One region of the Streptomyces sp. NPDC028314 genome, then DNA from elsewhere that is predicted to be linked to it. Evidence: riboswitches for the same ligand, from Rfam matches in the RefSeq annotation. Region 1 holds a riboswitch; the other holds the start of a gene.
What was found. Region 1 has a riboswitch for S-adenosylmethionine ahead of ACZ4TG_RS23470 (aminotransferase class V-fold PLP-dependent enzyme). Riboswitches for the same ligand answer to the same signal wherever they lie in the genome.

Region 1 (15,240 bases):
TGGCCTCGCCCCCGATGGACTTCCACGTCTCGGACTCGTACTTCGTGGTGGCGCACTTCCACTACGTGGTGTTCGGCACCGTCGTCTTCGCGATGTTCGCGGGCTTCCACTTCTGGTGGCCCAAGTTCACCGGCAAGATGCTCGACGAGCGCCTGGGCAAGATCACCTTCTGGACGCTGTTCATCGGCTTCCACGGCACCTTCCTGGTGCAGCACTGGCTGGGCGCCGAGGGCATGCCGCGTCGTTACGCGGACTACCTCAACGCCGACGGGTTCACCGCGCTGAACACCTTCTCCACGATCAGCTCGTTCCTGCTCGGCCTGTCGATGCTGCCGTTCATGTACAACGTCTGGAAGACGGCGAAGTACGGCAAGAAGATCGAGGTCGACGACCCGTGGGGCTACGGCCGTTCGCTCGAGTGGGCGACGTCCTGCCCGCCGCCGCGGCACAACTTCCTCACCCTTCCGCGGATCCGCTCCGAATCCCCGGCGTTCGACCTGCACCACCCTGAGATCGCGGCCCTCGACCACCTCGAGGACCACAGCGTGGCCACCAAGGCTGTCACCGGTGGCAAGGAGGCCGGCAAGTGAAGATCCAGGGCAAGATGTTCCTCTGGCTCTCCTTCTTCATCCTGATCATGGCCGTCGTGTACGGCGTGTGGTCGAAGGAGCCCGTAGGCACCACCGCGCTCTTCCTGGCCTTCGGCCTGAGCGTCATGATCGGCTACTACCTGGCCTTCACGGCCAAGCGCGTGGACGAGATGGCCCAGGACAACCTGGAGGCCGACGTCGCCGACGAGGCGGGCGAGCTGGGGTTCTTCTCCCCGCACAGCTGGCAGCCGCTCTCGCTGGGCATCGGTGGCGCGCTCGCCTTCATGAGCGTCGTCTTCGGCTGGTGGCTCATGTACTTCTCGGCCCCGATCATCATGATCGGCCTGTGGGGCTGGGTGTACGAGTACTACCGCGGTGAGAACCAGAACCAGTAGCAGCACCCACGCGTGGCACCAGGGGCCCGGACACCTCGAACAGAGGAGTCCGGGCCCCTCGTTTGCAGTCATCCCGCGCGCCGTAATTGTCATATCTTCATAGCGTTGGCTCCATGAACCAGTCACCGCGTCTTTGGACGGTACTCAGCTGCTCCCTGCTGGTCGCGTCCCTCGGGGCCGGCGCCACCGCATGCGGGTCCGGCGACAACAACCCGCTGTCAGCCCGCCCGTTTGACGCGGGCGACAGGGTCGCCTTCAACCAGGCCGCCGGCAGCCGTCCCGTGGACCCCAACCGGCCCCTGGAGGTCACGGCCAAGACCGGCGGGGGCCGGATCACGGACGTGACCGCCGTGGACACCCACGGCCGCCGGCTGGCGGGCGAGCTCACCGCCACCGGCGACCGCTGGCACAGCACCGTCCCGATGGCCGCCGGAGTCCGCTACTCGGTCATCGTGAGCACCGAGGACGAGCGGGGCGCCCCAGGGCAGCGCACGCTCGCCTTCGACACCACCCCGGCCAAGAAGGTCCTCCAGGTGGAATTCGGCCCTGAGGCGGGCAAATACGGCGTCGGACAGCCCATCACGGCCGAACTCAGCGAGCCCGTCAAGGACAAGGCCGCCCGCGCGCTCGTCGAGCGGGGGCTGGTCGTCGACGCTCCGGCCGGCGTCGAGGGCGCCTGGTACTGGGTGGACGACAAGACGCTCCACTACCGGCCCAAGGACTACTGGCCGGCCAACACCGAGGTCTCCGCCCGCAGCAACCTGGAGGGCGTCAAGGTCTCCGACGACCTCTACGGCGCCGCCGCCAAGCCGCTGACGCTGGAGATCGGCGACCGCGTGGAGGTCACCACCGACGCCTCGTCGCACTACCTCACGTTCCGGCGCAACGGAGAAGTGATCAACACCATTCCGGTGACCACCGGAAAGCCGGGCTTCTCCACCCGCAACGGGGTCAAGGTGGTCCTGGGCAAGCAGTACTTCGTCCAGATGCGCGGCGACACCGTCGGCATCGGCGGCAGCGAGTACTACAACCTGCCCGTCTACTACGCGACCCGCGTCACCTGGAGTGGTGAATACGTCCACGCCGCCCCGTGGTCCGTGGGTTCCCAGGGCTACGAGAACGTCAGCCACGGCTGCACCGGCATGAGCACGGGCAACGCGGCCTGGTTCTACGAGAACATCACCGAGGGCGACATCGTCAAGGTGATCAACAGCATCGGCGACGACATGGACACCTTCGGGAACGGGTACGGCGACTGGAACCTGGACTGGAAGGAATGGCGCGAGGGAAGCGCCCTCCTCAAGGGGACCCAGGACGGCCGCAGCCCCGTCGACCAGGCCCGGCTCCGCCCGCAGGTCTGAACCGGCGCGCGCGGGGGCGCCACAACCCCCCGAAAGAGGCCCCGGACCGGCCCTCGAGGAGTCCTCACGGGCTCCTCGAGGGCCGCTTCCGTCCGAGCGGGCCCCCGGCCCGGCTACGCGTCCAGGGCCAGCCGGGGGCGCAGCAGGCCCGCCAGGGCCTCGGGGAAGGCCACCGGGTCGACCGGAAGGGTCACGGCCGCGTCCGCGCGGCTCCAGGTGGCCAGCCAGGCGTCCTGAGGGCGCCCCATCAGCAGCAGCACCGGGGGGCACCGGAAGATCTCGTCCTTGATCTGCCGGCACACGCCCATGCCCCCGGCCGGGACCGCCTCGCCGTCCAGCACGCACACGTCGATGCCGCCCGCGTCCAGCTGGGACAGGACCGCCGGAAGGGTCGCGCACTCCACGTACTCCACCGGCGGCAGGTCCGCGGCCGGCCTGCGCCCGGCGGCCAGCCGCACCTGCTCCCGGGTGCCCGCGTCGTCGCTGTAGACCAGAACTCGCGCAGTCGCCCGCATTTCGTTCCTCCACGTGTCCCGTGAATCACGTTGATGTTGCGCGGGATGCTACTCCGTCCGACCCGGTGTCAACATCGGTTCGCACAGCCTCGCGACCCTACGTCCGTACGCCGATCTGATGGGCCGTTCGGGCCTTGCACACGGCCCTGACACTCCGAACGGCACCCCCCGGGGTGAGGGCGGGATAAGCGACCGACATAATGTCGGTCGTGGCGACAGCAACGACAGTAGATACCGGGCACGCGCACCCGACGGTCAACCGGCCGAACCTCGTCAGCGTCGGAACCATCATCTGGTTGAGTTCCGAGCTGATGTTCTTCGCGGCCCTCTTCGCGATGTACTTCACCCTGCGATCCGTGACGGGTGCCGAGTACTGGACAGAACAGGCTTCGGCCTTGAATCTGCCCTTCTCGGCGACGAACACAACGATCCTGGTGCTCTCCTCGCTCACCTGCCAGCTCGGCGTATTCGCAGCCGAGCGCGGTGACGTGAAGAAGCTCCGGACGTGGTTCATCATCACGTTCGTCATGGGTGCGATCTTCATTGGCGGCCAGGTGTTCGAGTACACCGAGCTGGTCAAGCACGAGGGCATGTCTCTCTCGTCCGGCCCGTACGGATCGGTGTTCTACCTGACCACCGGCTTCCACGGTATGCACGTGACGGGCGGTCTCATCGCCTTCCTGCTGGTCCTCGGCCGGACGTACGCGGCCAAGAGGTTCACCCACGAACAGGCCACGTCGGCCATCGTCGTGTCCTACTACTGGCACTTCGTCGATGTCGTCTGGATCGGCCTCTTCGCGACGATCTACCTGATCAAGTAGCGAACACGTCGCCGGGCCCGGCCCGGCACTCCATCCAGAAACACCGACGCAGAAGATCCTGACACCGGGGTAATCCGTGAAAAAGCTCTCCGCACGACGACGCCATCCGCTGGCGGCGGTCGTCGTTCTACTTCTCGCGCTGGCGGCCACTGGGGGGCTTTACGCCGCCTTCGCCCCCGCGGGCAAGGCGCAGGCCGATGAAACCGCCCAGTCCCTCGCCATCGAGGAGGGCAAGAAGCTCTACGCCGTGGGCTGCGCAAGCTGCCACGGAACCGGCGGTCAGGGTTCCTCTGACGGCCCGAGCCTGGTCGGCGTCGGCGCCGCAGCCGTCGACTTCCAGGTGAGCACGGGCCGCATGCCCGCCCAGCAGCCCGGCGCCCAGGTGCCGAAGAAGCCGGCGATCTACTCCCAGGCGCAGATCGACCAGCTGGCGGCGTACATCTCGTCCCTCGGCGCCGGCCCGGCCACGCCGACCGAGAAGCAGTACGACCCCGCGGGTGCCAACATCGCCAAGGGTGGTGAGCTGTTCCGCAACAACTGCGCGCAGTGCCACAACTTCACCGGCGAGGGCGGCGCCCTGACGCACGGCAAGTACGCCCCCAACCTTGAGGACGTCGAGCCGAAGCACATCTACGAGGCCATGCTCACCGGCCCGCAGAACATGCCCTCCTTCCCCGACAGCACCATGCCGGAGAAGGAGAAGAAGGACATCATCGCGTACCTCCAGAACGTGAACGGCGAGAAGTCGGTCAGCCCTGGCGGCCTGAAGCTCGGTGGCCTCGGCCCCGTCTCCGAGGGTCTGTTCGGCTGGATCTTCGGTCTGGGTGCGCTGATCGCTGTCGCCGTCTGGGTCGCGGCCCACACCGCTAAGGCCAAGAAGTCATGAGTAGCCAAGACATTCCCGAAGAGAAGCACCTGCCGAGCGAGCAGGGCGACGCGCACCACGCTGGCGTAGCGGTCGCGGACGACCCGTTCGCCGACCCGGGCCTGCCGGTCCACAAGCCGCGCATCCAGGACATCGACGAGCGGGCCGCCAGGCGGTCCGAGCGCACGGTCGCGATGCTGTTCACGCTGTCGATGCTGGCCACTGTCGGCTTCATCGCCTCCTACGTGGCCATCCCGATCGAGAAGATCGTCTACATCTTCCCCATCGGGCGGGTGAGCGCGCTCAACTTCGCCCTGGGTCTGACCCTGGGCACCGCGCTCTTCTGCATCGGCGCGGGCGCGGTCCACTGGGCCCGCACCCTGATGTCCGACGTCGAGGTCGCCGACGAGCGCCACGAGATCGCCTCCGCGCCGGAGGTCAAGGCGAAGGTCCTCTCGGACTTCGCCGACGGCGCCCGCGAGTCCGACATCGGCCGCCGCAAGCTGATCCGCAACACGATGTTCGGCGCGCTGGCCCTGGTGCCGCTCTCCGGCGTCGTGCTCCTGCGCGACCTGGGCACGCTGCCCGAGGACAAGCTGCGCAAGACCGCCTGGGCCAAGGGCAAGCTGCTCATCAACCAGAACACGATGGAGCCGCTGCGTCCCGAGGACGTGCTCGTCGGTTCGCTGACCTTCGCCATGCCCGAGGGCCTGGAGGAGATCGAGCACTCCGATCCGGAGCAGTTCCAGATCGAGATCGGCAAGGCCGCCCTGATGATCGTCCGGATCCAGCCGGAGGACATCAAGGACAAGCAGGAGCTGGAGTGGTCCCAGGACGGGATCGTGGCCTACTCCAAGATCTGCACCCACGTCGGCTGTCCCATCAGCCTGTACGAGCAGCAGACGCACCACGTGCTCTGCCCGTGCCACCAGTCCACCTTCGACCTTTCCGACGGCGCCCGAGTCATCTTCGGCCCGGCTGGTCACGCGCTTCCGCAGCTGCGGATCGGCGTCAATGACGAAGGTTTCCTCGAGGCGCTCGGCGACTTCGAAGAGCCCGTCGGTCCTGCTTTCTGGGAGCGCGGATGAGCACTGCCACTGACACCACGACGGCGCGCAAAGCGCCGGCCGGCGAGCGTGTAGCCGACTGGGCGGACGGCCGCCTGGGCATCTACGGCCTCGCCAAGGCGAACATGCGCAAGATCTTCCCGGACCACTGGTCCTTCATGCTGGGTGAGATCTGCCTCTACGCCTTCGTCATCATCATCCTCACGGGTGTGTACCTGACGCTGTTCTTCCACCCGAGCATGAACGAGGTCGTCTACGACGGCTCGTACGTGCCGATGCAGGGCGTCCAGATGTCCGAGGCCTTCGCCTCGACGCTGGACATCAGCTTCGACGTCCGCGGCGGTCTGCTCATCCGGCAGATCCACCACTGGGCGGCACTGATCTTCGTCGCGGCGATGGTCGTGCACATGATGCGCGTCTTCTTCACGGGTGCGTTCCGCAAGCCGCGCGAGGTCAACTGGATCTTCGGCTTCCTGCTGCTGGTCCTCGGCATGTTCACCGGTTTCACCGGTTACTCCCTGCCGGACGACCTGCTCTCGGGCACCGGTGTCCGCTTCATGGAGGGCGCGATCCTGTCCGTGCCGATCGTCGGCACGTACCTGTCGTTCTTCCTCTTCGGCGGCGAGTTCCCGGGCGGCGACTTCGTCGCACGGTTCTACTCGATCCACATCCTGCTGCTGCCCGGCATCATGATGGGCCTGCTGGTGGCCCACCTGATCCTGGTCGTGTTCCACAAGCACACCCAGTACGCAGGCCCCGGCAAGACCGAGAAGAACGTCGTCGGCATGCCGCTGCTGCCGGTCTACATGGCCAAGGCCGGAGGCTTCTTCTTCCTGGTCTTCGGTGTCATCGCGGCCATCGCGGCGATCGCCTCGATCAACCCGATCTGGGCGCTCGGCCCGTACCGCCCGGACCACGTGTCCACCGGTGCGCAGCCCGACTGGTACATGGGTATGCCGGAAGGCCTGATCCGAGCCATGCCGGGCTGGGAGATCAACCTGTGGGGCCACACCCTCGTCCTGGGTGTGTTCGTCCCGCTGCTGCTCTTCCCGCTGGTGCTGGGCGCGATCGCCGTCTGGCCGTTCATCGAGTCCTGGGTCACCGGGGACAAGCGCGAGCACCACATCCTGGACCGCCCGCGCAACGTCCCGACCCGTACGGCCTTCGGTGTCGCCTGGATCGCGGAGTACATCGTGCTCCTCATCGGCGGCGGCAACGACATGTTCGCCCAGTTCTTCCACCTGTCGATCAACTCGATCACCTGGTTCGTCCGGATCGGCTTCTTCGCCGTCCCGGTCCTCGCCTTCATCGTCACCAAGCGGATCTGCCTCGGCCTCCAGCGCCGGGACCGGGACAAGGTGCTGCACGGTCGCGAGACCGGCATCATCAAGCGCCTCCCGCACGGTGAGTTCGTCGAGGTCCACGAGCCGCTGTCGCAGGGGCAGCTGCACACGATCACCTCGCACGAGCAGTACCAGCCGCTCGAACTCGGCCCGACGGTCGACGAGAACGGTGTCGAGCGCAAGCTCAAGGCCACGGAGAAGCTCCGCGCGAAGCTCAGCAAGGGCATGTTCGCGGAGAACAACCAGATTCCGAAGCCCACGGTGGAGGAGTACAAGGAGATCCAGAGCGGCCACGGCCACCACTGATCTCCGCGTGACCGCTTGAACGCATGAGGGATTGATTTCGGTCAATCCTGGTGTCGCCACGGCGAGAGCCCCGTCCAGTGTCTGGACGGGGCTCTTTGCCGTCCTGCCCGGCTGGATAGGCTGAGGCCCTTCCCATTCGACGTGGGCGGTGAGTACGGGCGCGGCCCACTAGCAGCAGGAGCGGACCATGAACGTTGCGACCCCGGCAGGCGGCGACAGCGTGGCGGCCCGCGGCTGGCCGGGCGTTCTCGACGCCCTGCTGACCGGCCGGGACCTGCGCGCCGAGGACACGGCCTGGGCCATGGACAGGATCATGCGCGGGGAGGCCACCGACGCCCAGATCGCGGGCTTCGTGGTCGCGCTGCGGGCCAAGGGGGAGACGGTCGAGGAGATCAGCGGGCTCGTCGGGAGCATGTACGAGCACGCCAACCTGATCGAGGTGCCGGGCCGGACGGTGGACATCGTCGGGACCGGCGGCGACGGGGCCAAAACGGTGAACATCTCCACCATGTCGGCGATCGTGGTGGCCGGTACGGGCGCCAAGGTGGTCAAGCACGGCAACAGGGCCGCGTCCTCCGCCAGCGGCTCCTCGGACGTCCTGGAGAAGCTCGGCGTCAACCTGGACCTGGCCCCCGCACGGGTGGTGGAGGTCGCGGCGGAAGCCGGCATCACCTTCTGCTTCGCCGTGAAGTTCCACCCCGCGCTGCGGCACGTGGCGGCGGCCCGCAAGGAGCTGGGCATCCGGACCCTGTTCAACTTCCTCGGCCCGCTGACCAACCCGGCCCGGGTCCGTTCCCAGGCGACCGGCGTGGCCGACCCCCGGGTGGCCCCCATCGTCGCGGGCGTACTCGCCGACCGGGGTTCCTCGGCGCTCGTGTTCCGGGGCGACGACGGCCTCGACGAGCTCACCATCACCTCCACCTCCCGGGTGTGGTGGGTCCGGGACGGCTCGGTCACCGAGCTGCCCTTCGACCCGCGTGACGTCGGGATCGAGCTGGTCGACGTGTCCGCGCTGCGGGGCGGGGACCCCTCCTACAACGCGGACGTGGCCCGCCGGCTGCTGGCCGGCGAGACCGGCCCGGTACGGGACGCCGTCCTGCTGAACTCGGCGGCGGCCCTGGTGGCACTGGACCCGGGCAGCGGCTCCCTGGAGGAGCAGATCGCGGCGGGCATCGCCCGGGCGGCCGAGTCCATCGACTCGGGCGCGGCCAGGGCGGCGCTGGAGCGCTGGGTGGCCGCGAGCAACGCCTGACCCCTTTCGGGCCATTCCGGCCAAGGCCCCGGTCCAGCATGCGGACCGGGGTCTTGCGCACGGCGGATCTTGTGGCAGGATTCTGGTCAGGTCACGAGCGACAGCGTTTTGCCCCGGCTTGCTGTCCGGCAACCCTCCTTCCGTGGCGGGGTGCCCCGGGTGATGACCAGGTCGTAGGCAGTGAGGTCTACGGCAAGCGCGGATCCCTCGACACCAGGGATCCTGGTCTCTCGAGGAGCGTTTTCCGTGAGCAAGCGAATGCGATAGGGCGAGTCCGCCCCTTCTTCAACCCTCGGAACAGGGCCACTTCCGCGTACCTCCGTACGCCCTCCCCGTGCTCCGAGGTCATCCCGTACCCCGGTCGGCCGCAGAGCCGTACCCGCGTACGGGCACACCGAAGCCATTCCGCCCTGCCTGCCGGGAGATACCGCCATGTCCGCAACCCTGAACACCGCCAGCGCCGCCGACGCCGCCGTCACCGTCGACCCCGCGTGTGCCGAGCCGCTGCCCGTGCTCGGCCGTGACGTCACCGTGCCGCTGGTCACCGGCGGCGAGGTCACCTACGCCGCCCTCGACTACGCCGCCAGCGCCCCCGCCCTGCAGCGCGTGTGGGACGACGTGGCCGCCTACGCCCCGTACTACGGCAGCGTCCACCGCGGCGCCGGGTACCTCTCGCAGCTCTCCACGGACCTCTTCGAGCAGAGCCGGGTCACCGTCGCGGAGTTCCTCGACTGCCGTCCCGCCGACCAGGTCGTCTTCACCCGGTCCACCACCGACTCCCTGAACCTGCTCGCCGCCGCGCTCCCGGCCGACTGCCAGGTCTTCGTCTTCGAGACCGAGCACCACGCCTCGCTGCTGCCGTGGGGGGACGCGCGGGTCACGTACCTCAACGCCCCGCGCACCCCGGCCCAGGCCGTCGAGACCCTGGAGCGCGCGCTGGCCGACCGGGAGCCCTACGGCCCGGCCCTGGTCTGCGTCACCGGCGCGTCCAACGTCACCGGTGAGCTGTGGCCGGTGAAGGAGCTCGCCGCCGCCGCGCACGCCCACGGCGCGCGGATCGTGCTGGACGCCGCCCAGCTGGCCCCGCACCACCCCGTCTCCGTGCAGGAGCTGGACGTGGACTGGGTCGCCTTCTCGGGCCACAAGCTCTACGCCCCCTTCGGCTCGGGAGTCCTGGCCGGCCGGGCGGACTGGCTCCAGCAGGCCGAGCCGTACCTCGCGGGCGGCGGCGCCTCCCGCAAGGTCGCCCGGCGCGAGGACGGCGGCGTGGACGTCGAGTGGCACACCACGCCCGCCCGCCACGAGGCCGGCTCCCCGAACGTCATCGGCGTCTACTCCATCGCCTCCGCCTGCAAGGCCCTGACCGAGGCCGGCTTCGACAGCCTCGTCGCCCGCGAGCGGCACCTCATCGCGCGCGTCCGCGAGGGCCTCGCGGACGTCCCGGCCGTCCGGGTCCTGTCGCTGTTCGGGGACGACGCCCCGCGCGTCGGCGTCATCTCCTTCGTCGTCGACGGCTGGAACAGCTCGCACTTCGCGGCCGCCCTGTCCGCCGAGTACGGCATCGGCGTCCGCGACGGCCTCTTCTGCGCGCACCCGCTGGTCCGCACCCTGCTCGGCAGCGAGCCGCAGGCCCAGGGCGAGTGCGGGGCCCCCGAAGCGGCCCCGGGGGAGCGCTCGCTGAACGCGATCCGCGTCAGCTTCGGCGCGGGCACCCCCGACGAGCACGTCGAGCGTTTCGTCCGCGCGGTCAAGGACCTCGTCGCGGACGGCGCCAAGTGGCAGTACCGCACCGAAGAGGGCCGCTGCGTCCCCGTCTCCTGACGCGCCTCCACCAGCTTCGCGGCATGCCGTACCGGGATCCGATACCGACCGGCCGGGCGCTCGTGGGCAGGCCCCTGCCGCTGTGGCAGGGCGCCTTGGTGGAGCAGGACCGGTCCCTGCCGGCGCCCGGCCGGGGGAGACCCTGCCGGGGCTGTGAACCCGCGGAGCGCTAGGCGTCGAGGCCGATCGCGAAGGCGGCTTCCAGGTCGTGCTGGGAGTACGTACGGAACGCCACGTGGGTGTCCGTCGCCTCGACGCCGGGGATCTTGCTGATGCGGCCCGGGATGATGTCCGCCAGGTTCTCGTGGCGGGCCACCCGGACCAGGGCGATCAGGTCGTACGTCCCGGTGACGGAGTAGACCTCGCTGACGCTGTCCAGTGCGGCGATGGACTCGGCGATCTCGGGGATGCGGTCCACGCTGGTCTTGATGAGCACGATCGCGGTGATCACGGTTGGCTGTCTCCCTCGCCGGCAGTCGCTGGTCGCCTCACTCTAGTCGTACGCCGATACCGCACCCACGCGTAGCCGAAGCCCAGCGAGAAGCCCACCACGTGGGCCAGGTACGCGACTCCCGGACCGCTTTCCGCGCGGTGGGCCGCCACCCACTGGAGGACGAACCAGAACATCAGCACGATCCACGCGGGGAACCGCAGCGGCAGGAAGAAGAGGAACGGGAACAGGCTCGTCACCCGGGCGCGCGGGAACAGGCACAGGAACGCGCCCAGCACCGCCGAGATCGCGCCGGAAGCGCCGACCAGGGTCTGGTCCGAGGAGGCGTTCGCCGCCGCGTACGCGGCCAGGGCGAGGTAGCCCGTACTGATGTAGAAGACGAGGAAGGCCGGGCGGCCCATCCGCTCCTCCGTCATCGCGCCGAAGACGTGCAGGAAGAGCATGTTGCCGAGCAGGTGCAGCCAGCTGCCGTGGACGAACAGCGCGGTCAGCGGCGTGAGCAGGGCTCTGGCCGTGCCCGAGAAGAGCCCGTCCGGGACCACGCCCCAGCGCCGGAAGTACGCCGTGCCCGTCGCCAGCAGCTCGTCACCCGTTCCGTAGACCGGGTTCATGCCCGAGGCGGGGCCGAGCAGGAACACCACGCAGCATCCGGCGATCAGCGCGTGGGTGACCACCGGCCCCCGGGCCGCCTCGCGTACGGCCTGCCACCTTACGATCATGCGACCGAGCATGGCCCAACCCGACCCACCTGAAGCGGTGGCAGGCCGTAGGGTTACGAGCTGTGCCGTCGTCCGGAGCAGACGGCGGCTTTAATTGAATGAGCTACGAAGGAGAGAGCGGCCTGATGACGGTTCCCCTGCCGACCGACACCACCCGGTGGCGCTGCACCCTGTGCGGCAACCTCACGCGTTTCGACGTCACCCGTTCGTCGAAGGTCGTGGAGTACGTCCACCTGGACCTCGCCGGGGAGCCCAAGGTCGAGGAGCGCGAGGTGGTCAATGAGACCATCGAGTCGGTCCGCTGCCGCTGGTGCAACGCGGTGGACCAGATCGAGCTCGTGGACAGGCCGGGCGCGGACTCCTGAGGGAGCCGGGCCCACAGGTAGATCACGGTAGGGGTGACGGATTGTGGAGCCAGCAAGCGGCGCTGAGCCGGCCGACGTGGCCGGCGACGCCGCCGAGGTGCTCGACCGCCCGCTGCCGGAAGGCGTGCGGCGCAGGGTCGTGGCGCTCGTCTCGGAGGCCTTCGGCGGACTGACGGTCGCGGACCTCCCGGCGCAGCTGCGCCAGTACGCCCGGTTCACCCCGACCCGGCGCGCCAAGTTCGCGGGCAACGCCATGGCCGCCGCCGTGGAGACGGACGCCGTGTTCCGCGGCCGGGTCGCCGAGAAGCTCCGCGAGGCCCAGGCCGAACTGGCCGCTGCCCTGGAGTCGGGCGCCCCGCCCGCCGCCGCCGATCCGCTGGACGTGGCGGCCGCCGCGTACGTGCTGCGTCCGGCCGACTGGGTCAAGCTGGTGGCCGCCGCCGGCGAGGAGGCGCAGCGCGCCGACGCCGAGCGGGTCGGGGACGAGACCCGGCGCGAGATGGAGCGGCTCCGCGAGGAACTGGCCCACGCACGGGAGATGCAGCGGGCCGGCGGCGAGCAGGTGCGGGCCGAGCTGGACGCCGCCCGCAAGGAAGCGGAATCGCTTCAGCGCAAGCTGCGCAGCGCCCTCAGCGACGTCAAGCGGGGCGAGGCGGCCCTGCGCAAGTTCGGCGCCGAGATCGACGGGATCCGCGGTGAGGCGGCCGCGCAGGTGGCCGCGGCCGAGAGCGAGACCCGGCGGCTCAAGTCCCGTCTCGCGGAGGTGGAGTCGGCGCTGGAGACCTCGCGCCGGGCCACCCGCGAGGGGCGCAGCATCGAGGACATGCGGCTGCGGCTGCTGCTGGACACCGTGCTGGACGCGGCCGCCGGGCTGCGCCGCGAGCTGGCGCTGCCGCCGGTCTCCACCCGGCCGGCGGACACGGTGGAGGCGGTGGAGCCGGGCCGGATGACCCCCAAGGACATCGCGGCGCGGGCGCTGTCGGAGACCGATCCGGCCCTGCTGGACCAGCTGTTGGCGCTGCCCCAGGCCCATCTGGTGGTCGACGGCTACAACGTGACCAAGACCGGCTATCCGACGATGCCGCTGGAGAAGCAGCGGCTGCGGCTGCTGGGCGGGCTGTCGATGCTGGCCGCGCAGACGGGGGCGGAGATGACCTGCGTCTTCGACGGGGCCGAGCTGGCGGCGCCGGTGCTGCTGGCCCCGCCGCGCGGGGTGCGGGTGCTGTTCTCCAAGGCCGGGGTGACGGCGGACGAGCTGATCCGCCAGCTGGTGCGGGCCGAGCCGCCCGGCCGTCCGGTGGTCGTGGTGTCCACCGACCGCGAGGTGGCGGACGGGGTGGCGAAGGCCGGAGCCCGGCCGGTGACGTCCGCCTTGCTGCTGAAGCGGCTTTCGCGCGTTTCGTAACTCCTGGGCCCAATGCCGGAATTGCCGGGGCCCCGAGGGAACGTACCGTCAACTGACCGGTACGGAGCGTGCGCTGTAGGTAAAGAAGCCGGTGGGCGGCCGATTTTTTTCCCACGAGGATTTGAAGTGATCACAGGCGGGTCACTAGGGTCTGTTCAAACCTTCGTGCGGTAGATCACCCATTCGGGGTGGCGGCGAAGGTGCTGCCGAGTGTGCGTTCACCAATCGGCGGCTCTAGGAAGAAGGAGCTCGCCTTCGTGGCGTCCCACCGTCGACCCAAGCAGCCGACCCGCACACGCGTGACCGTGCTCACCGCCACGGCCGCCGCGGCCGTCGCCCTCTCCGCCCAGTCCGCCGGCGCCGCTCCCGCGCAGCCCGGCAAGGACGAGGTCAAGACCAAGGTCGACGCCCTCTACGAGGAGGCGGAGCAGGCCACCGAGAAGTTCAACGGGGCCAAGGAGCGCCAGGAGAAGCTGGAGAAGGAGATCAACCAGCTCCAGGACGCGGTCGCCCGCGGCCAGGGCGAGCTCAACGAGCTCCGCAACACGCTCGGTTCGATGGCCAGCGCCCAGTACCGCACCGGCGGCATGGACCAGTCCCTCGCGCTCTTCCTCTCCGCCGACCCGGAGACCTACCTGGACAAGGCCTCCACGCTCCAGCAGTTGAGCGGCAAGCAGGTCGAGGCCATCGAGAAGATCCAGGCCAAGCAGCGCGTCCTCGCGCAGCAGCGCCAGGAGGCCTCCGGCAAGCTCGCGGACCTCGACGCCACCCGCAAGGAGCTCGGCGAGAAGAAGAAGGCCTCGCAGGACAAGCTCGCCGAGGCCCAGGCCCTCCTCAACACGCTGACCGCGCAGGAGCGCGCCCAGCTCAAGGACGAGGAGAGCAAGGCCAGCCGGGCCAGCCGCAGCGAGGGGGAGCGTTCCCCCGACCTCGGCGACGTGAAGCCCTCGGGCCGGGCCGGAGCCGCCCTCGCCGCCGCCAAGACCAAGGTGGGCATGGCGTACGTGTCCGGCGCGACGGGCCCCAGCGCCTACGACTGCTCCGGTCTGACGCAGTGGGCCTACAAGCAGGCCGGGGTCAGCATCACCCGCACCACCTACACCCAGGCGAACGACGGCACGCGCATCAGCCGCAGCCAGCTCCAGCCCGGCGACCTGGTCTTCTTCTACGGCGACCTGCACCACGTCGGCCTCTACGCGGGCAACAACATGACGCTGCACGCCTCCAACCCGCGCGGCGGCGTCAAGTACGAGTCGATGGACAACATGCCCTTCCAGTTCGGCGTCCGCATCTGAGCCCGGACGGCTTCCACCGGGGACGCGCCGTACGCCGCCCATCCGGGCGAATTACAACCGCACGCTCTGACCGCACGCCCCGCCGGTGACCTGCGTCTCCTGCGGGGCGCCGCCGTACCCGCCCTCCGACGGTCGTTGGCCGGTGCCCCGCGGCGCGGCTACTGTCTGCCAGCGCGGAACCCGGCACACGGCCGTCCACGGGGGGCGGACCCGGGGCCCGCGCAAGCGGAAGGGAGCGGTTTCACGTGGCGTCCCATCGCCGGCCCGGGCTCAGCGGCCTCGACCGGAACACTAAGGTCACCGTCTTCACCGCCGCAGCGGCCACCGCGGCGGTCGCCATGACGGGAGCATCCGCGAGCGCCGCCCCCGGCCTCCCGCAGGAGCCCTCGGCAGGCGCCCGCGCCCAGGTCGACCGGCTCTTCGAGGAGGCCGAACAGGCCACCGAGCGCTTCAACGAGGCCGGTGAGAAGGCCGACAGGCTCCGCGCCGAGATCGGCCGGGCCCAGGACGCGGTCGCCCGCAGCCAGGACCGCATCAACACCATGCGGGGCGTCCTCGGCGCCTTCGCCGGGGCCCAGTACCGCTCCGGCGGCCTCGACCCCACGCTCTCGCTGGTGCTGTCCGAGAACCCGGACGACTACCTCGACAAGGCCGCCGTCCTGGGCCGGC
Region 2 (15,240 bases), on a different contig from region 1:
TTCTTCGGCCGCCTGCATGCGCTCCTGTGGAGTGAGGACCATGACATGTCACCTTTCTACTCTGCGTATCCAGCTTCTTCACACAGAGTGGCGACGCGCTCGCTAGCCTTTCAAGGACGGACCCGAAACAACCCCACCTGTTGGCCAGGGAGTTGCCATGGCAGGCAAGAACCTCGACCCCTCCGCCTCTCCACGCGCCCTCCTCGGCGCCGAACTCCGCGTCGCCCGCGAACGCGCCGGACTCAGCCAGGCCGAACTGGGCGAACCCCTCTTCGTCAGCGGCTCGTTCATCGGCCAGCTCGAAGCGGGCACGCGGCGCATGCACCTCGAATTCGCGCGGCAACTGGACGAGATCCTCGACACGGGCGGGTTCTTCACCCGCAACTGCGGGGCGGCGGCCAAGTCCAAGTACCCGGACCACATCGCAGACGCGGCGGAAGCCGAAGGTCTGGCGAAGGCCATCCGCGAGTACGCGCCGCTGATCATCCCGGGCCTGCTCCAGACGGAGGCCTATGCGCGCGAGGTCTTCCGCGCGTACCAGCCGACAGCCACGGAGGAGACCATCGACGAGCTGGTCGCGAATCGGCTGGCTCGGGCCGCGCTGCTCAATGATCCAACAACCCCGCTGTTTTGGTGTGTCCTGGACGAGGCCGTCCTTCGCCGAGCGGGGGAGGATCCGACGGTACTGGCGGAGGCGCTGCGCCACATCGCGGCGCTGATCCGGTCGCACCGGATCATCGTGCAGGTGCTGCCGTTCAGCGCGGGTATGCATGCGGGTTTGCTGGGCCCCCTCAAGCAGATGTCCTTCGAGGACGCTCCCCCGCTCTCCTACGTCCAAGGCATGGGCACAGGCCAGCTGTTCGATGATCCGGCCACGGTTGCGCACCACACCCTGACCTACGATCTCCTCACGGCCAACGCGCTGTCACCGCGCAAGTCCCTGGCCATGATCGAGTCGGTGGCGGAGGATTACGAACATGACCAGCACGCCTGAGTACGACCTGTCAGCGGCCACGTGGCACAAATCCAGCTACAGCGCCGGCGACGGCGGCAACTGCCTGGAGATGGCCACCTGGCGGAAGTCCACCCACAGCGGTGGTGACGGCGGCGACTGCCTCGAAGTGGCCGACGGGCACCCCGACCTGGTGCCCGTCCGGGACTCCAAGGTCCCGGACGGCCCTCACCTCACCTTCCGGGGCGCCGCCTGGGCGGCGTTCGTCACCAGCCTCTGACCCGCGCCAGGGCCACGTACGAGGGCAGTTCGCCGGCCGGGTCCAGGTTCACGAACGTGTAGCCCTCGGGGCCCTGCGGGTAGATCTCGAACCGCCTGCCCAGCGGGACCTCGCGCAGGATCGTCGGCTCGGCCTTCGGCCTGCCCGTGGTCCCGTCCAGGTGCCACAGGTGCGTCCGCGCAGCGGTCGACGTCACCACGTCGACCCCGCCCGGGTCCCGGCCCCGCACGAGCCCGAGGACCGTCGCGCCGTCGAGCTCCGCGTGCCAGACGCGCTTACCGTCCAGCACGGAGTACGCGGAGACCCCCGGGACCCTGCCCTTCACCGGGGTGATCAGCAGGTCGCCGCTCACCACCGGTGCGGGCTCCGCGGTCAGGTCCTCCTGCGGCCCGGCCACCGGCACCGCACCCCGCTCGCGCCCGGCATCGTCGAACAGCAGCACCGAGCCCCCGGCGCGCAGGACGACCGGCTGCGCCGAGAGCATCCGCACCTGCGCCGACGGTCCCGCGGTGCGCAGCGGGCTCTGCCAGGCCGGGGTGCCGGTCCGCGCGTCCAGCGCGATGAGCCGCGCCGAGCCGCCCCCGCGGCAGTCCTCGACGTACAGCACCCGGTCGGCGGCTCCGTCGAGCGCGCGGACCCGGCAGCCGGCCGGTACCGGCACCCGCCAGCGTTCGTCACCCCCGCGCAGGTCCAGTCCGAGGAGGGCGCCGTCCGTCACGGCGACGGCCGTATCGCCCACCGCGGCCACGGGCACCTCGTCCGTGTCCCGGCCCGGCGCCGCCGGGCGGTCCTTGGCCCACAGCTTCTCGCCGTCCTTCAGGTCCACGGCCAGCACCTGCGCCCCGCACCCGTCCGGGGTCCGCGAGCCGGCGACCAGCCCGATGCCTTCGGGGATGGTCCGGCTCACGGCGCAGAAGGTGACGCCCTCGCTCGGGCCCAGGCCTCCGCCCGAGCGGCCTCCGCTGTCGTAGAGGTACAGGCCGTCCGCACGGACCCGTACGAGCCCCGACGACGGGCGCAGCCAGGCTCCGATCGGCCGGGCCGACTCCGGCTTCTCCCGCTGCCACCAGGTCCACACGTACGCCTGCGGGCCGCGCATCGACTCGTACGCCTGCCAGGCGGGCCACAGCGCGGCCAGTGCGAGGCCCGCGGCGAGGCACCAGACCAGCGCGCCCTTGGCGGCGCGGCGCCCGCGCGCCAGCAGCACGTACGCGGCGAGCACCAGGACAGGGGTGCACAGCAGCAGCCGGCCCGTGCCCCGGGTCCAGTCGACGAACGCCATGTGCCCGAGCAGGACGAGGTACAGCGCGGCCACGGCGGCGACCGCCACGCCGACGACGAACAGGGCCCGCGGCAGCCACCGCGCGCCCTGGGATGTGTGGTTGTCCATGATCCCCCCTGGGCGCAGCCTAGTTGGCGCGCCCGCCGGGGGACCGGTCACCCGGTCCGGGTCAGATGCCGCCGGTGTACAGCAGCGTGTTCGGGCTGCTCTTGCTGATGCTGGCCAGGACGTCCTTGGTGGACTCGGAGTCCAGGAACTCGTTGAGCTCCCCCGGGTCCGCGGTCGGGTGTGCCTGCTTGTAGAGGGCGACCACACCGGCTACGTGCGGCGCGGCCATCGACGTCCCGTCGAGGGCCACGCTGCCGCCGCCGAGCTTCGCGGAGACGATGGCCTGCCCAGGTGCGTAGAGGGAGACGCACGAGCCGTAGTTGGAGAAGTCGGACTCCTCGTCCCACTGGTTGGACGCGGCGACGGTGATCACGCGCGCGGCGGACGCGGGTGAGATGAAGCAGGCGTCCTTCGCGGAGTTGCCCGCCGCGATGACCGGCAGGACACCCGCGTCGGAGACCGCGGTCGCGGCGTTGTTGACCGCGTCCGACTTGTCCCCGCCCAGGGAGCCGTTCATGACGGCCGGCTGCTTGGCGTTCTTGGCCACCCAGTCCATGCCCGCGATGATCCCCGACCAGGTGCCCTTGCCGTCACAGCCGAGGACGCGGACGCTGACCAGGTTCGCCTTGCGCGCCACCCCGTACGTCCTGCCCGCGACCGTGCCCGCGACGTGCGTGCCGTGCCCATGGCAGTCCTGGCCGTTGCGCCCGTCGTTGAGGGCGTCGAAGCCGGGCTTGGCGCGTCCGCCGAACTCGTCGTGCGCGAAGTCGATGCCGGAGTCGAGGATGTACGCGGTCACCCCGGCGCCGTTGCCCTGGACGGTGAAGTTGTTGTCGAGCGGCAGGTTCTTCTGGTCGATGCGGTCCAGACCCCAGGAATTGGACGGCGCCCGCAGCCCCGGCGTCCTGGTCGGCTGCGGCACGGACTGGATCGCGGCGTCCTCCTCGACCGCCTTGACCCCCAGGGTGTTGCGGACGAGCGTCAGCTGGAGCGGGGTCAGCGGGACCGCGAAGCCGTTCAGCGCCGAGGTGTAGACGAACGAGGCCTTCAGGCCGAGCCGCTGCACGAGCTTCGCCGCGTCCTGACCCTTCTCCAGGGTCACGATGTACTGGCCGGGCACCGCGTTGGCGGCCGTCATCAGCGGCGCCGGCGTCGGCTCCGGGGCGGCGGCGGAGGCCGTTCCGGCCGTGACCGTGGGGACGGTGAGGAGCGCGGCGGTGGCCAGGCGTGCGAGCAGGCGCATGGAAGGAACTCCCTGACGGAGTGGACGTGTGGTGTGGGTGAGCCGCACCCGCGACACCGTGTGCTTCCGCGGGTGCGGCCCTCACTTCCATCGGTGCCACGGCAAAGCCGCTTGAACCACCGCCCCTCGCGTGGGCGATCGCCTGGGAGTACGTCAACACGGCATGTCCCACAAACCGCAGAAAGGAAAATCCTCCTCTGCCGTCAAGGCCGCGCCCCGGACCGCACCGCCCGTGACCGCCCCGGCAAGATCACCCGTACGGCCCGCACCCGTATCAGGGGGCGCACGGCCGGTGCGCTCCCCCGTGCCCCCGCCACACCCGCGGGCGTCGTTGACCGGCCCCGCCGCGCGTGATGGCCTCCCCCCATGCGCAACCGTCTGAGCCGAGCCCTGCCCGTGGCCGCCGCCGTACTGGCCGCCGTCGCCGCCCTGCCCTTGTCCGCGGCCACCGCCGCCGTGCCAGAACCCGCGCCCCACACGGCCTCCGTCGACAACCCCACGTACATCGTCACCGTACGGAAGGACGTCGACCCGGCCACCGTGGCGCGGTGGGTCGGGGCCACCCCCGTGCACGTCTTCCGCCACGCCATGAACGGCTTCGCCGCCCGGCTCAGCCCCGGCCAGGTCGTCGCCCTGCGCGCGATGCCGGGCGTGGAGTCCATCGAGGCGGACGGGAAGACCGCGGGCTTCGGGGGCGTCTGACAGTCGGCCACCAGCCCCTCAGGGAACCGGTGTCGGCCCGGATGTGGATCCAGGGCTCGCTCCGCCGTGCGAGAATCTTGAACACATTCAAATCTTCGAGGGGCTGGCGGGCATGGGGGACTTGGCGGACACGGCGGACACGGCGGACGCGGGGCAGCACCCGGGGGCAGCGGCATGGGGCGCCTCCTGGCAACCCCCCGCCCCCTCCCGGCCGATGCCCCGGTGGGCGAAGTGGCTGATCGCCGCGGCCGCGCTCCTGGTGGTCGGGCCTCCGCTCGTCTGGATCGTCCAGTTCTTCCAGCCGATCAAGACCGAGAGCCGCCCGGCCCCCTGCGCGAAGGCCCTGAAGAGCATCGGCTGGCGGCTCCCGGCCGGTACGGGCGCCGAGGACTGCACGGAGATCGACAGCAGCGCCTTCGCGACGGCATGGACCGGGACCTTCCGCATGCCCCGGTCCGATGTCCACGCCTGGCTCACCGCCCTCCCCGGCACCCAGGCCCGCCTGAGCGAGGGCGAGCAGCAGTCCCACCTGAGCATCGTCCCGCCCTCGTACGGGCGGATCGACCAGGTGGACATCGACGTCCGGTGGGAGGGCGAAGGGGACGCCGCCGTCACGTTCAAGACGTGGAACGGCTAGGAGGAGGCCCGCCCGCGGCCCCGCCTAGCGGCGGTACACGCGCAGTTGCGAGACCTCGTACGACATCTCCGTCACGCCCGGCTCCGGCGCCGGGTGGTACCGGCCCGCCGACACCGAGAGGTTGACGATCAGGTACGCGTGCCAGGCGCGGCCCACGCCCCTTCCGTCGCTGAAGACGCGTGCGCCGTTGATCCACCAGACGACCGAGTTCCGCCCGAACTCGACCTTCACGTCGACCCATCCGCCCGGCCGCACCGACGGGTCGCGGTGGTAGCGGTGCGCCTCGCGGACGTGGTTCGAGAGCTCCAGCAGGTCCGGGTTGTCGGGGTGGTACTCGAAGACGTCGATCTCCTGACCGCCGTCCCGCCAGGTCCAGATCGCCGGCCAGGCCCCGCGCTGCGCCGGCAGTTTCACCCGGGCCTCCAGCACGTCGCCGGTGCGCACCATGAAGCCCTCGTCGCTGCCCTCGGTGGTGAGCAGCCCGCTGTCCCAGTTGCCGTCGGGGCGCAGCGTCGCCCGGAAGACGCCGCCGCGGCTGTAGGCGGGGTCGGTGACGAGGTGGTCGAGTTTGTTGTCGCCCGGGTTGACCGGGCCGCCGTCGGGATACGCCCACGAGCGGCCGGCGACCCACTGGGCCTCCGAGGTGAAGTCGGCGGTGAAGACGGGGGCGCGGCGGGGCGTGAACACCGCCACGCCACCGCCGCCGTCCCCTGGAGCGAGGCGGCGCATCAGGCGCCGCAGCCATCCGAGCTTGTCCGAGTCCATGCTTGTGGGCTGCCCATCCCGCCCCGAGTCACACTTCGATTCTCGCTCAGAGTAATCACATGACTCCACATGGCGACTATCGGCCCGGTCTACAGGGCCGCGCCGCCCGTGGCGTCCACCACCCGGCCCGTGACCCAGCGCGCCGCGTCGGAGGCGAGGAAGCCCACGACGTCGGCGATGTCCTCGGGCCGGCCGACCCGGCCGAGCGCCGCGATCGACGCGGCGTACGCCTGCGCGTCCGCGTTGCCGCGCAGCCAGTCGGCGTTGACGTCGGTGTCGACGATCCCGGGGGCGACGGAGTTGACCGTGATCCCGCGCGGGCCGAGCGCCTTGGCGAGGTTCAGGGTCAGGGTGTCGAGGGCCCCCTTCGTGGGCCCGTACGCGATCGCGTCCGGCATGGCGATGCGGGCGGCGCCGCTGGAGACGTTGATGATCCGGCCGCCGTCGCGCAGCCTGCCGAGGCCCTCCTGGACGAGGAAGAACGGTGCGCGCACGTTCACCGCGAAGACCCGGTCGAAGTCCTCCTCGGTGACCGAGCCGAGCGGAATCGCCAGCCCGATCCCGGCGTTGTTGACGAGGATGTCCACTCCGCCGAGCTCCAGCCCGTCGTACGCCGCCCAGAGCGCGGCCGCGTCCCCGTGCCGGCCGAGCTCCGCCCGCAGGGCGTGGGCCCGGCCGCCGTCCTTGCGGATCCGCTCCACGGTCTCGCGGGCCGCGGCCTCGTCGTTCGCGTACGTCAGCACGACCTCGGCGCCGTCGGCCGCGAGCCGCTCGGCGACGGCCCGGCCGATTCCCCTGCTGCCGCCCGTGACCAGTGCGGTCTTGCCCATGACTGCTCCCCCCAAGATTCTCTAACGATCACTACAGAATGAACCTAACACAAGATCTGTAACGGTCGCTAGGGATAGCCGCCCGGGGCCGCCCTCCGCGGATCAGGGAGCGAGGACGACCTTGCCGAGGTTGCGGCGCCGCTCGATCACGTCGTGGGCCCGGGCGGCTTCGGCGAGGGGGATCACCTCGTGCACGGCGGTGCGCAGAGTGCCCGCGTCGCGCATCTGCCAGAGCTCGCGCAGCCAGCGGTCGTACAGTTCGGGCTTGCCGGCGGCGATGGCCCGCATCTGAAAGCCGATCATCGAGGCGCCGCGGACCAGGAGTTCGTACGCCTCCACCGTGCCGCCGCCGGAGCTGAAGGCCACCAGCCGGCCGCCCGTCGCCAGGGCGCGCACGGCGGGGCCGAGCAGGTCGCCGCCGACACCGTCGAGGATCACGTCGTACGGGCCGCCCCAGTCGGCGTCCTCGTACAGGACCACCTCGTCGGCGCCCAGGCCGCGGACGAACCCGGCCTTGGCGGCGCTGCCGACGGCGGCGACGACGCGCCCCGCCCCGCAGGCCTTGGCGTACTGGAGCGCGAGGGTGCCCACGCCGCTGGCCGCCGCCGTGACCAGGACCGACTCGCCGGGCTCCACGCGCGCGGCCTCACAGACGCCACGCGCCACCAGCCCGCTGCGGACCAGCGCGACCGCCTCCACGGCGCTCGCGCCGTCCGGGATCCGGGAAGCCATCGCGGCGTCCAGGACCGCGAACTCGGCGTAGGCGTCGGCGAAACACAGCCCGGTGACCCGCTCTCCGACGGCGAAGGCGGTCACCCCCGCCCCCGTGGCGACGACCTCCCCGGCGATCTCGCCGCCGAACGAGACCGGCTCGCCGCCCTCCCGGACCTTGCGCACGGTGGGCAGCGTCACCCCGACCGCCTCGACCCGGACCAGCAGCTCGCCCGCCCCCGCTCGCGGCCGGTCGGCCTCCTCGGCGAACAGCACCTCGGGCCCACCGTTGACCTCATGGCGGATGCGCAGCACAGGACCTCCCGATCCATTTCATTGGGTTCCCCAACGATAAGGGGAGAATCGTGGGAGAGTCCAATGAATTTTTGGATAGGCTGGACCCATGACCCCAGCCCTCCAGCGCATCCAGTCCCTGCCGACCTGGCTCATCGGCCGCGTCGCGGCGCGCGGCCGGGGCCTGGTCGCCGACGCGATCGACGCGGAGGGGCTGAAGCTCATGCACCACGCGGTGCTGGCCGCGACCGCCGAATACGGCCCCGTCGCCCAGGCCGACCTGGGCCGCCGACTGGCCGTCGACCCCAAGGACATGGTCGGCGCCCTCAACCACCTCCAGGCGGCGGGCCTCGTCGAGCGCACCCCGGACCCAGCCGACCGCCGCAAGAACGCCGTCACCATCACCCCGGAGGGCGCGGCCGCGCTCGCCCGCTGCGCGGCCCTGGCCGAAGCGGCCAACGCCGAACTGCTGGCACCCCTCACCCCGGACGAGCGGCGCCAGCTGATGGGCCTGCTCACCCGGCTCCACGAAGCACCGTAGGACCGGGCCCGGACCCGGGGTCAGCCCCGCGCGGCCTCGATGAAGGCCCGGATCAGCTCCGGCGACTTCACCCCGCGCTCCCGCTCCACCCCGCTGGACACGTCCACGCCCCACGCCCCGGTGGTCAGCACGGCCTCGCGCACGTTGCCCGGCATCAGCCCGCCCGCCAGCAGCCAGCGGCCCTGCGGCGCGGTGAACTCCGCCGAGGCCCAGTTCCACGGCTTGCCCGAGCCCGGATCGGGGGCGTCGATCAGCAGCAGGTCCTCGCCGTACTCCCCGACGGCGGCGACGGCGGTGGCCGTGGCGCGGATGAGCGTACGGCCCTCCGCGCGCAGTTCCCCGTAGTACTCGGGGCCCTCGTCCCCGTGCAGCTGTACGGAGCTCACCCCGCTCTCCTCCGTCAGCCGCCGGACCTCCGCCACCGGCTGCCCGCGGAACACCCCGACCGTGAGGATCCCCGCCGGCACCCGCCCGGCGAGCTCACGGGCGAGGGCGGCGTCGACCGTGCGGGGGCTGCCGGGCGCGAAGACGAACCCGACGGCATCGGCCCCGGCCTCGACGGCCGCGTCGACGTCGCGCGCGGTCTTCAGCCCGCAGATCTTGACGAAGGGTGCGCTGCTCTCACTCATGCCCCCGAGTCAACCAAACTCACCCTGCCGATGCGGCCCCGTCCCAAGCACCGGGCGCGGCCGTCGTCCCCCGTTCGACTGCACCCTCGACACCACGTTCTGAACGCCCGAGGGCGGTACCCCCGCTGGGGGTACCGCCCTCGGAACGCGTACGGAACAGCCGATCAGCCCGGGGCCGATCAGAAGTCCATGTCACCGCCCGGCATGCCGCCCGGGGCGCCGGCGCCGGCCTTCTCGGGCTTGTCGGCGATGACGGCCTCGGTCGTCAGGAACAGCGCGGCGATCGACGCGGCGTTCTGCAGCGCGGAGCGCGTGACCTTCGCCGGGTCGATGATGCCCTCGGCGATCATGTCGACGTACTCGCCGGTCGCGGCGTTCAGGCCCCAACCGATCTGCAGGTTGCGCACCTTCTCGACGACGACGCCACCCTCGAGACCACCGTTGACGGCGATCTGCTTGAGCGGGGCCTCCAGCGCGAGCTTCACGGCGTTGGCGCCGGTCGCCTCGTCACCGGTGAGCTCCAGCTTCTCGAAGACCGAGGAGGCCTGCAGCAGGGCCACGCCACCACCGGCGACGATGCCCTCCTCGACGGCCGCCTTCGCGTTGCGAACGGCGTCCTCGATGCGGTGCTTGCGCTCCTTGAGCTCGACCTCGGTCGCGGCACCGGCCTTGATGACGGCCACGCCGCCGGCCAGCTTCGCGAGGCGCTCCTGGAGCTTCTCGCGGTCGTAGTCCGAGTCGGAGTTCTCGATCTCGGCGCGGATCTGGTTGACGCGACCCTGGACCTGGTCGCTGTCACCGGCACCGTCGACGATGGTGGTCTCGTCCTTGGTGATGACGACCTTGCGGGCGCGGCCGAGCAGGTCGAGACCGGCGTTCTCCAGCTTGAGGCCGACCTCCTCGGAGATGACCGTGCCGCCCGTGAGGATGGCGATGTCGCCGAGCATGGCCTTGCGACGGTCACCGAAGCCCGGGGCCTTGACGGCGACGGACTTGAAGGTGCCGCGGATCTTGTTGACGACCAGGGTCGACAGGGCCTCGCCCTCGACGTCCTCGGCGATGATCAGCAGCGGCTTGCCGGACTGCATGACCTTCTCCAGGAGCGGCAGCAGGTCCTTGACCGAGCTGATCTTGGAGTTGACGATCAGGATGTACGGGTCGTCGAGAGCCGACTCCATACGCTCCATGTCGGTGGCGAAGTACGCCGAGATGTAGCCCTTGTCGAAGCGCATGCCCTCGGTGAGCTCCAGCTCCAGACCGAAGGTCTGGGACTCCTCGACGGTGATGACGCCTTCCTTGCCGACCTTGTCCATCGCCTCGGCGATGAGCTCGCCGATCTGGGTGTCGGCGGCCGAGATGGAGGCCGTGGAAGCGATCTGCTCCTTGGTCTCGACATCCTTGGCCTGCGCGAGCAGGGCGGCCGAGACGGCCTCGACGGCCTTCTCGATGCCACGCTTGAGGGCCATCGGGTTGGCGCCGGCGGCCACGTTGCGCAGACCCTCGCGGACGAGGGCCTGGGCCAGCACGGTGGCGGTGGTCGTACCGTCGCCGGCGACGTCGTCCGTCTTCTTGGCGACTTCCTTGACCAGCTCGGCGCCGATCTTCTCGTACGGGTCCTCGAGCTCGATCTCCTTGGCGATGGAGACACCATCGTTGGTGATCGTGGGGGCGCCCCACTTCTTCTCAAGGACGACGTTGCGACCCTTGGGGCCAAGGGTGACCTTGACGGCGTCGGCGAGCTGGTTCATCCCACGCTCGAGACCGCGCCGGGCCTCCTCGTTGAACGCAATGATCTTGGCCATCTGAAGTGGTCCTCCCGGACAGGGGTGGATTGCTCCGGACCGCGCCCGCGCCCGCGACGGACGGCCAGCGAGTCAGGCGGTTCCTTCCCGCCGGACCCTGCGGGCCTCACCGGCCCGGTCCTCGTTTAGTAGCACTCTCACCCGGAGAGTGCTAACGCCAATGATTAGCACTCGACCCCTCCGAGTGCAAGCGGCTTCGGGCAAGACCCCGCGAACGCCCTGGCGGGAGGCGGGCACGCACGAGGGGCCCACATCCCGTGTCCAGGATGTGAGCCCCTCGTATGCACGTGTACCTGCTGCGTCGGTGGTCGATCGCGCCGGGACTAGCCGAGTGCGAGCTTGACCATGTCCGCCTGCGGACCCTTCTGGCCCTGCGAGATCTCGAACTCGACCCGCTGACCCTCTTCAAGGGTGCGGTACCCGTCCATCTGGATGGCGCTGTAGTGGACGAACACATCCGCACCACCGTCGACCGCGATGAAGCCGTAGCCCTTCTCCGCGTTGAACCACTTGACGGTGCCCTGAGCCATGCCTAACTCCCCTATTACTGGCCCTTGCGCAGATCCGCACTTCGCGGACCCGGGTCAGAACTTGCGCCGGAACGCCTCGACCGCGGCTGAATGTATCCGCACCGGTGCTGTCTGCAACAGGTCATTCCGACGAGAATTCTGGACACGCGAAAACATTGAAATAGAGTGAAAATTTGGCATATTCCCGGGCAACTCGGGCCTGACATCCCGGCACCAAAGGCCCATATCGCACTTGCATGTTGACTCAATGTCAACCATCCGGTGGCCCGCTCATATGCGGCGGGCAAGAACAGCGGATGGGACTTCCCCAACTCTACCGCGCCCAACCAACCAGAATTGCCCCCTCCGCTTATTAGCGGAGGGGGCAATTCTGGTTTGTGCGTATCCGTGGCGTCGGCGTCGCCCCGAGGGGCGCGCCCGTCCGCTCAGCCTCCGGCGACGGCCGGGATGATCGAGACTCCGGCGCCGTCCGGGGTCGCCGCCTGCAGGCCGCCCTCGAAGCGCACGTCGTCGTCGTTGACGTAGACGTTCACGAAGCGGCGCAGCTTGCCCTGGTCGTCCAGGACGCGGGCGGCGATGCCCGGGTGGCTCTTCTCCAGGGACTCGATGACCTCGGAGAGGGTCGCGCCCTCGGCGGAGACCTCGGCCTGCCCGCCGGTGTAGGTGCGCAGGATGGTGGGGATGCGGACGTTGACGCTCATGGCGCTACTGCCTTTCCGGAGTTCGGGGTGAGGGTCAGGCCAGGCCGGCGGCGCGGAACGCGTCCAGGCTCGGGCGGATGGTGGCGGTCTGCCCGCTCTCCGCGGCCACCGCCTCCAGGGTCTTGAGGCCGTCACCGGTGTTCAGGACGACGGTGGTCAGCGCCGGGTCGAGCTGTCCGTTCTCGATGAGCTTCTTCGTGACGCCGACGGTCACGCCGCCCGCGGTCTCGGCGAAGATGCCCTCGGTCTGCGCGAGGATCTTGATGGCCTCGACGACCTGCTCGTCGGTGACGTCCTCGACGAAGCCGCCGGTGCGCCGCGCGATGTCCAGGACGTACGGGCCGTCCGCCGGGTTGCCGATGGCCAGCGACTTGGCGATGGTGTTCGGCTTCTGCGGGCGGACCACGTCGTGACCGGCCTTGAAGGCGGTCGAGACCGGGGAGCAGCCCTCGGCCTGGGCGCCGAAGATCTTGTACGGCTTGTCCTCGACGAGGCCGAGCTTGATCAGCTCCTGCAGACCCTTGTCGATCTTCGTCAGCTGCGAGCCGGACGCGATCGGGATGACGATCTGGTCGGGCAGCTGCCAGCCGAGCTGCTCGCAGATCTCGTACGCCAGCGTCTTGGAACCCTCGCCGTAGTACGGGCGCAGGTTGACGTTGACGAAGCCCCAGCCCTCGCCCAGCGGGTCGCCGATGAGCTCGGAGCAGAAGCGGTTGACGTCGTCGTAGTTGCCCTCGATGCCGACCAGGTCGCCACCGTAGACACCGGCCATGACGACCTTGCCCTGCTCCAGGTCGTGGGGGATGAACACGCAGGACCGGAAGCCGGCGCGGGCGGCCGCGGCGCCGACGGCGCCGGCCAGGTTGCCCGTGGAGGAGCAGGACAGGGTGGTGAACCCGAACGCGCGGGCCGCCTCGACGGCGATCGCCACGACGCGGTCCTTGAAGGAGTGCGTCGGGTTGCCGGAGTCGTCCTTGACGTAGAGCTTGCCGGTGACGCCCAGCTCCTTGGCCAGGTTCTGCGCGTCCACGAGCTTGGTGAAGCCGGGGTTCAGGCTCGGCTTGGAGGCCACGTCCGCCGGGACCGGCAGCAGCGGCGCGTAGCGCCAGATGTTCTGGGGGCCGGCCTCGATCGCGGCGCGCAGCGCCTCGGGGTCGCCGGTCGGCAGGTCGTAGGCGACCTCAAGCGGTCCGAAACACTCGGCGCAGGCAAAGATGGGACCGAGTTCGAAGCGGGTGGCGCACTCGCGGCAGGAAAGGCCGGTGGCGGGTCCGAGATCGACCGAATCGAGGTCGGCAGAGGTGGCGACAGTCTGTGCAGCCATGATGGCGAGGCCCTTTCTCCTCATCTTCCCCATGGCGCACTTCGCCATGAGACGGAATTGGCACCTTCCCTAGCCGGGGACCTCGCTGACGCCGCAGATGTGCGTGACGCGAGAACCGACTGGAGGGTTGCCGGGGCTTCAACGGGCCGTGTCCCTCTGCCCCTCTGGATGAGCGGTATGGCACCGGGCAACGCGCTCTATGGCGCGCCCGGGCGTTTGTACACGCGGACCCCCGGCATGCGGTGGTCCATCGCGTTGTTCAAGACTGTAACCGAAGGGCCGGGCGGTTGAGACAGCCGTCCGAACGGCGAGATGGATCACATTTCGCCCGAAACGCCGATGACCGATCGACTCTCAGGGAGTACCAAAAGTGCTGGAAGAGGTGGAGCGCTGGCTGGCCGACCGCTCCTGGTCCGCCGCCGACCGACCGCTCGACCAGCTGCTCGACCGGAAACGGGCGTCGGGCACCACGGTCAGCGTGGTGCTGCCCGCGCTCGACGAGGAGGCCACGGTCGGCGGGATCGTCGAGGTGATCCGCCGCGACCTGATCGAGGGGCTCCCCACCCCTCTGGTGGACGAGCTGCTGGTCGTCGACTCGGGCTCCGCCGACCGTACGGCGCAGGTGGCGGCCGCGGCCGGCGCCCGGGTGGTGCACCGCGACGCGATACTGCCGCGGCTCCCGGCGCTGCCCGGCAAGGGCGAGGTGCTGTGGCGCTCGCTGCTGGCCACCACCGGGGACGTCGTCTGCTTCGTGGACGCCGACCTGCGGGACTTCTCCTCCGCCTTCGTCTCCGGGATCGTCGGCCCGCTGCTGACCGACCCCGGGGTGCAGTTCGTCAAGGCGATGTACGACCGCCCGCTGGGGGACACGCCCGGCCAGGGCGGCCGGGTGACGGAGCTCGTCGCCCGCCCCCTGCTCAACCTGCACTGGCCGCAGCTGGCCGGCTTCGTACAGCCGCTGGGCGGCGAGTACGCCGTACGGCGCTCCCTGCTGGAACGGCTGCCGTTCCCCGTCGGGTACGGCGTCGAGCTGGGCCTGCTGGTGGACGCGCTGCACACGGTCGGGCTGGACGCGCTCGCCCAGGTGGACGTCGGCGTGCGGCTGCACCGCCACCAGGACGGCCGGGCGCTGGGCCGGATGGCCGCGGCGATCTACCGGACGGCCCAGCTGCGGCTCTCGCGCGGGCACCTCGTACGGCCGGAGCTGACGCAGTTCGAGCGCGGCCCGGACGGCTTCGTACCGCGGACGTACGCGGTGGACACCGAGGAGCGGCCGCCGATGATCGAGGTCAAGGAGTACTCGGGCCGTCGGGTGGCGTGACCGGGGGCACCTTCCAGCGGTAGCCGGGGGAGGACGTTTGAGCGGGGACCGGCCGGGCTAGGTTGGCCGCATGTCCTCACAGGTACTCGTAGCGGCGAACCGCGGCCCCCTCTCGTACGCCCTCGCCGACGACGGCACCCTCAGCGCCCGGCGCGGCGGGGGCGGTCTCGTCTCCGGTCTCTCCGCGGCCCTCGCGCAGCAGCCCGACGCGGTGTGGATCTGCGCGGCGCTCTCGGACGCGGACCGGGAGGCGGTCCGCCAGGGCGTGTCCGAGCCGGGTGTCCGGATGCTGGACATCGATCCCGCGGTGTACGACGCCGCGTACAACGGCATCGCCAACTCGGTGCTCTGGTTCACCCACCACCACCTCTACGACATCCCGCGCGAGCCGGTCTTCGACGCGGAGTTCCGCCGACTGTGGGAGGCGTACGGCGCCTACAACAAGGCCTTCGCGGAGGCGCTCGCGCAGGAGGCGGGCGAGGGCGCGTCCGTGCTGGTGCAGGACTACCACCTGGCGCTGGTGCCCGGCATGCTGCGCATCCTCCGGCCCGACCTGCGGATCTCCCACTTCACGCACACCCCGTGGGC

Region 2: linked by a shared signal. The riboswitch ahead of thrC (threonine synthase) and the one ahead of ACZ4TG_RS23470 (aminotransferase class V-fold PLP-dependent enzyme) in region 1 are both predicted to bind S-adenosylmethionine.

The regions. Positions count from the first base shown of each region.
Region 1 covers NZ_JBVHTP010000010.1:216,631-231,870, forward strand. Annotated here, with positions in the region: gene ctaD (aa3-type cytochrome oxidase subunit I) at 1-590, shown strand, start outside; gene ACZ4TG_RS23430 (cytochrome c oxidase subunit 4) at 587-985, shown strand; gene ACZ4TG_RS23435 (L,D-transpeptidase) at 1,099-2,346, shown strand; gene ACZ4TG_RS23440 (hypothetical protein) at 2,460-2,861, opposite strand; gene ctaE (aa3-type cytochrome oxidase subunit III) at 3,062-3,682, shown strand; gene qcrC (cytochrome bc1 complex diheme cytochrome c subunit) at 3,759-4,568, shown strand; gene qcrA (cytochrome bc1 complex Rieske iron-sulfur subunit) at 4,565-5,635, shown strand; gene qcrB (cytochrome bc1 complex cytochrome b subunit) at 5,632-7,263, shown strand; gene trpD (anthranilate phosphoribosyltransferase) at 7,451-8,515, shown strand; SAM riboswitch class IV at 8,605-8,720, shown strand; gene ACZ4TG_RS23470 (aminotransferase class V-fold PLP-dependent enzyme) at 8,948-10,336, shown strand; gene ACZ4TG_RS23475 (Lrp/AsnC family transcriptional regulator) at 10,506-10,787, opposite strand; gene ACZ4TG_RS23480 (rhomboid family intramembrane serine protease) at 10,784-11,506, opposite strand; gene ACZ4TG_RS23485 (hypothetical protein) at 11,632-11,871, shown strand; gene ACZ4TG_RS23490 (NYN domain-containing protein) at 11,912-13,276, shown strand; gene ACZ4TG_RS23495 (C40 family peptidase) at 13,534-14,571, shown strand; gene ACZ4TG_RS23500 (C40 family peptidase) at 14,817-15,240, shown strand, end outside.
Region 2 covers NZ_JBVHTP010000014.1:114,996-130,235, forward strand. Annotated here, with positions in the region: gene ACZ4TG_RS29090 (hypothetical protein) at 1-42, opposite strand, end outside; gene ACZ4TG_RS29095 (helix-turn-helix domain-containing protein) at 158-994, shown strand; gene ACZ4TG_RS29100 (DUF397 domain-containing protein) at 978-1,232, shown strand; gene ACZ4TG_RS29105 (outer membrane protein assembly factor BamB family protein) at 1,219-2,622, opposite strand; gene ACZ4TG_RS29110 (S8 family peptidase) at 2,684-3,865, opposite strand; gene ACZ4TG_RS29115 (protease inhibitor I9 family protein) at 4,232-4,567, shown strand; gene ACZ4TG_RS29120 (hypothetical protein) at 4,680-5,204, shown strand; gene ACZ4TG_RS29125 (beta-glucanase) at 5,229-5,933, opposite strand; gene ACZ4TG_RS29130 (SDR family oxidoreductase) at 6,059-6,799, opposite strand; gene ACZ4TG_RS29135 (quinone oxidoreductase family protein) at 6,902-7,825, opposite strand; gene ACZ4TG_RS29140 (MarR family winged helix-turn-helix transcriptional regulator) at 7,914-8,345, shown strand; gene ACZ4TG_RS29145 (phosphoribosylanthranilate isomerase) at 8,366-8,974, opposite strand; gene groL (chaperonin GroEL) at 9,154-10,776, opposite strand; gene ACZ4TG_RS29155 (cold-shock protein) at 11,100-11,306, opposite strand; gene ACZ4TG_RS29160 (MoaD/ThiS family protein) at 11,732-12,007, opposite strand; gene thrC (threonine synthase) at 12,042-13,331, opposite strand; SAM riboswitch class I at 13,349-13,506, opposite strand; gene ACZ4TG_RS29170 (glucosyl-3-phosphoglycerate synthase) at 13,702-14,652, shown strand; gene ACZ4TG_RS29175 (alpha,alpha-trehalose-phosphate synthase (UDP-forming)) at 14,723-15,240, shown strand, end outside.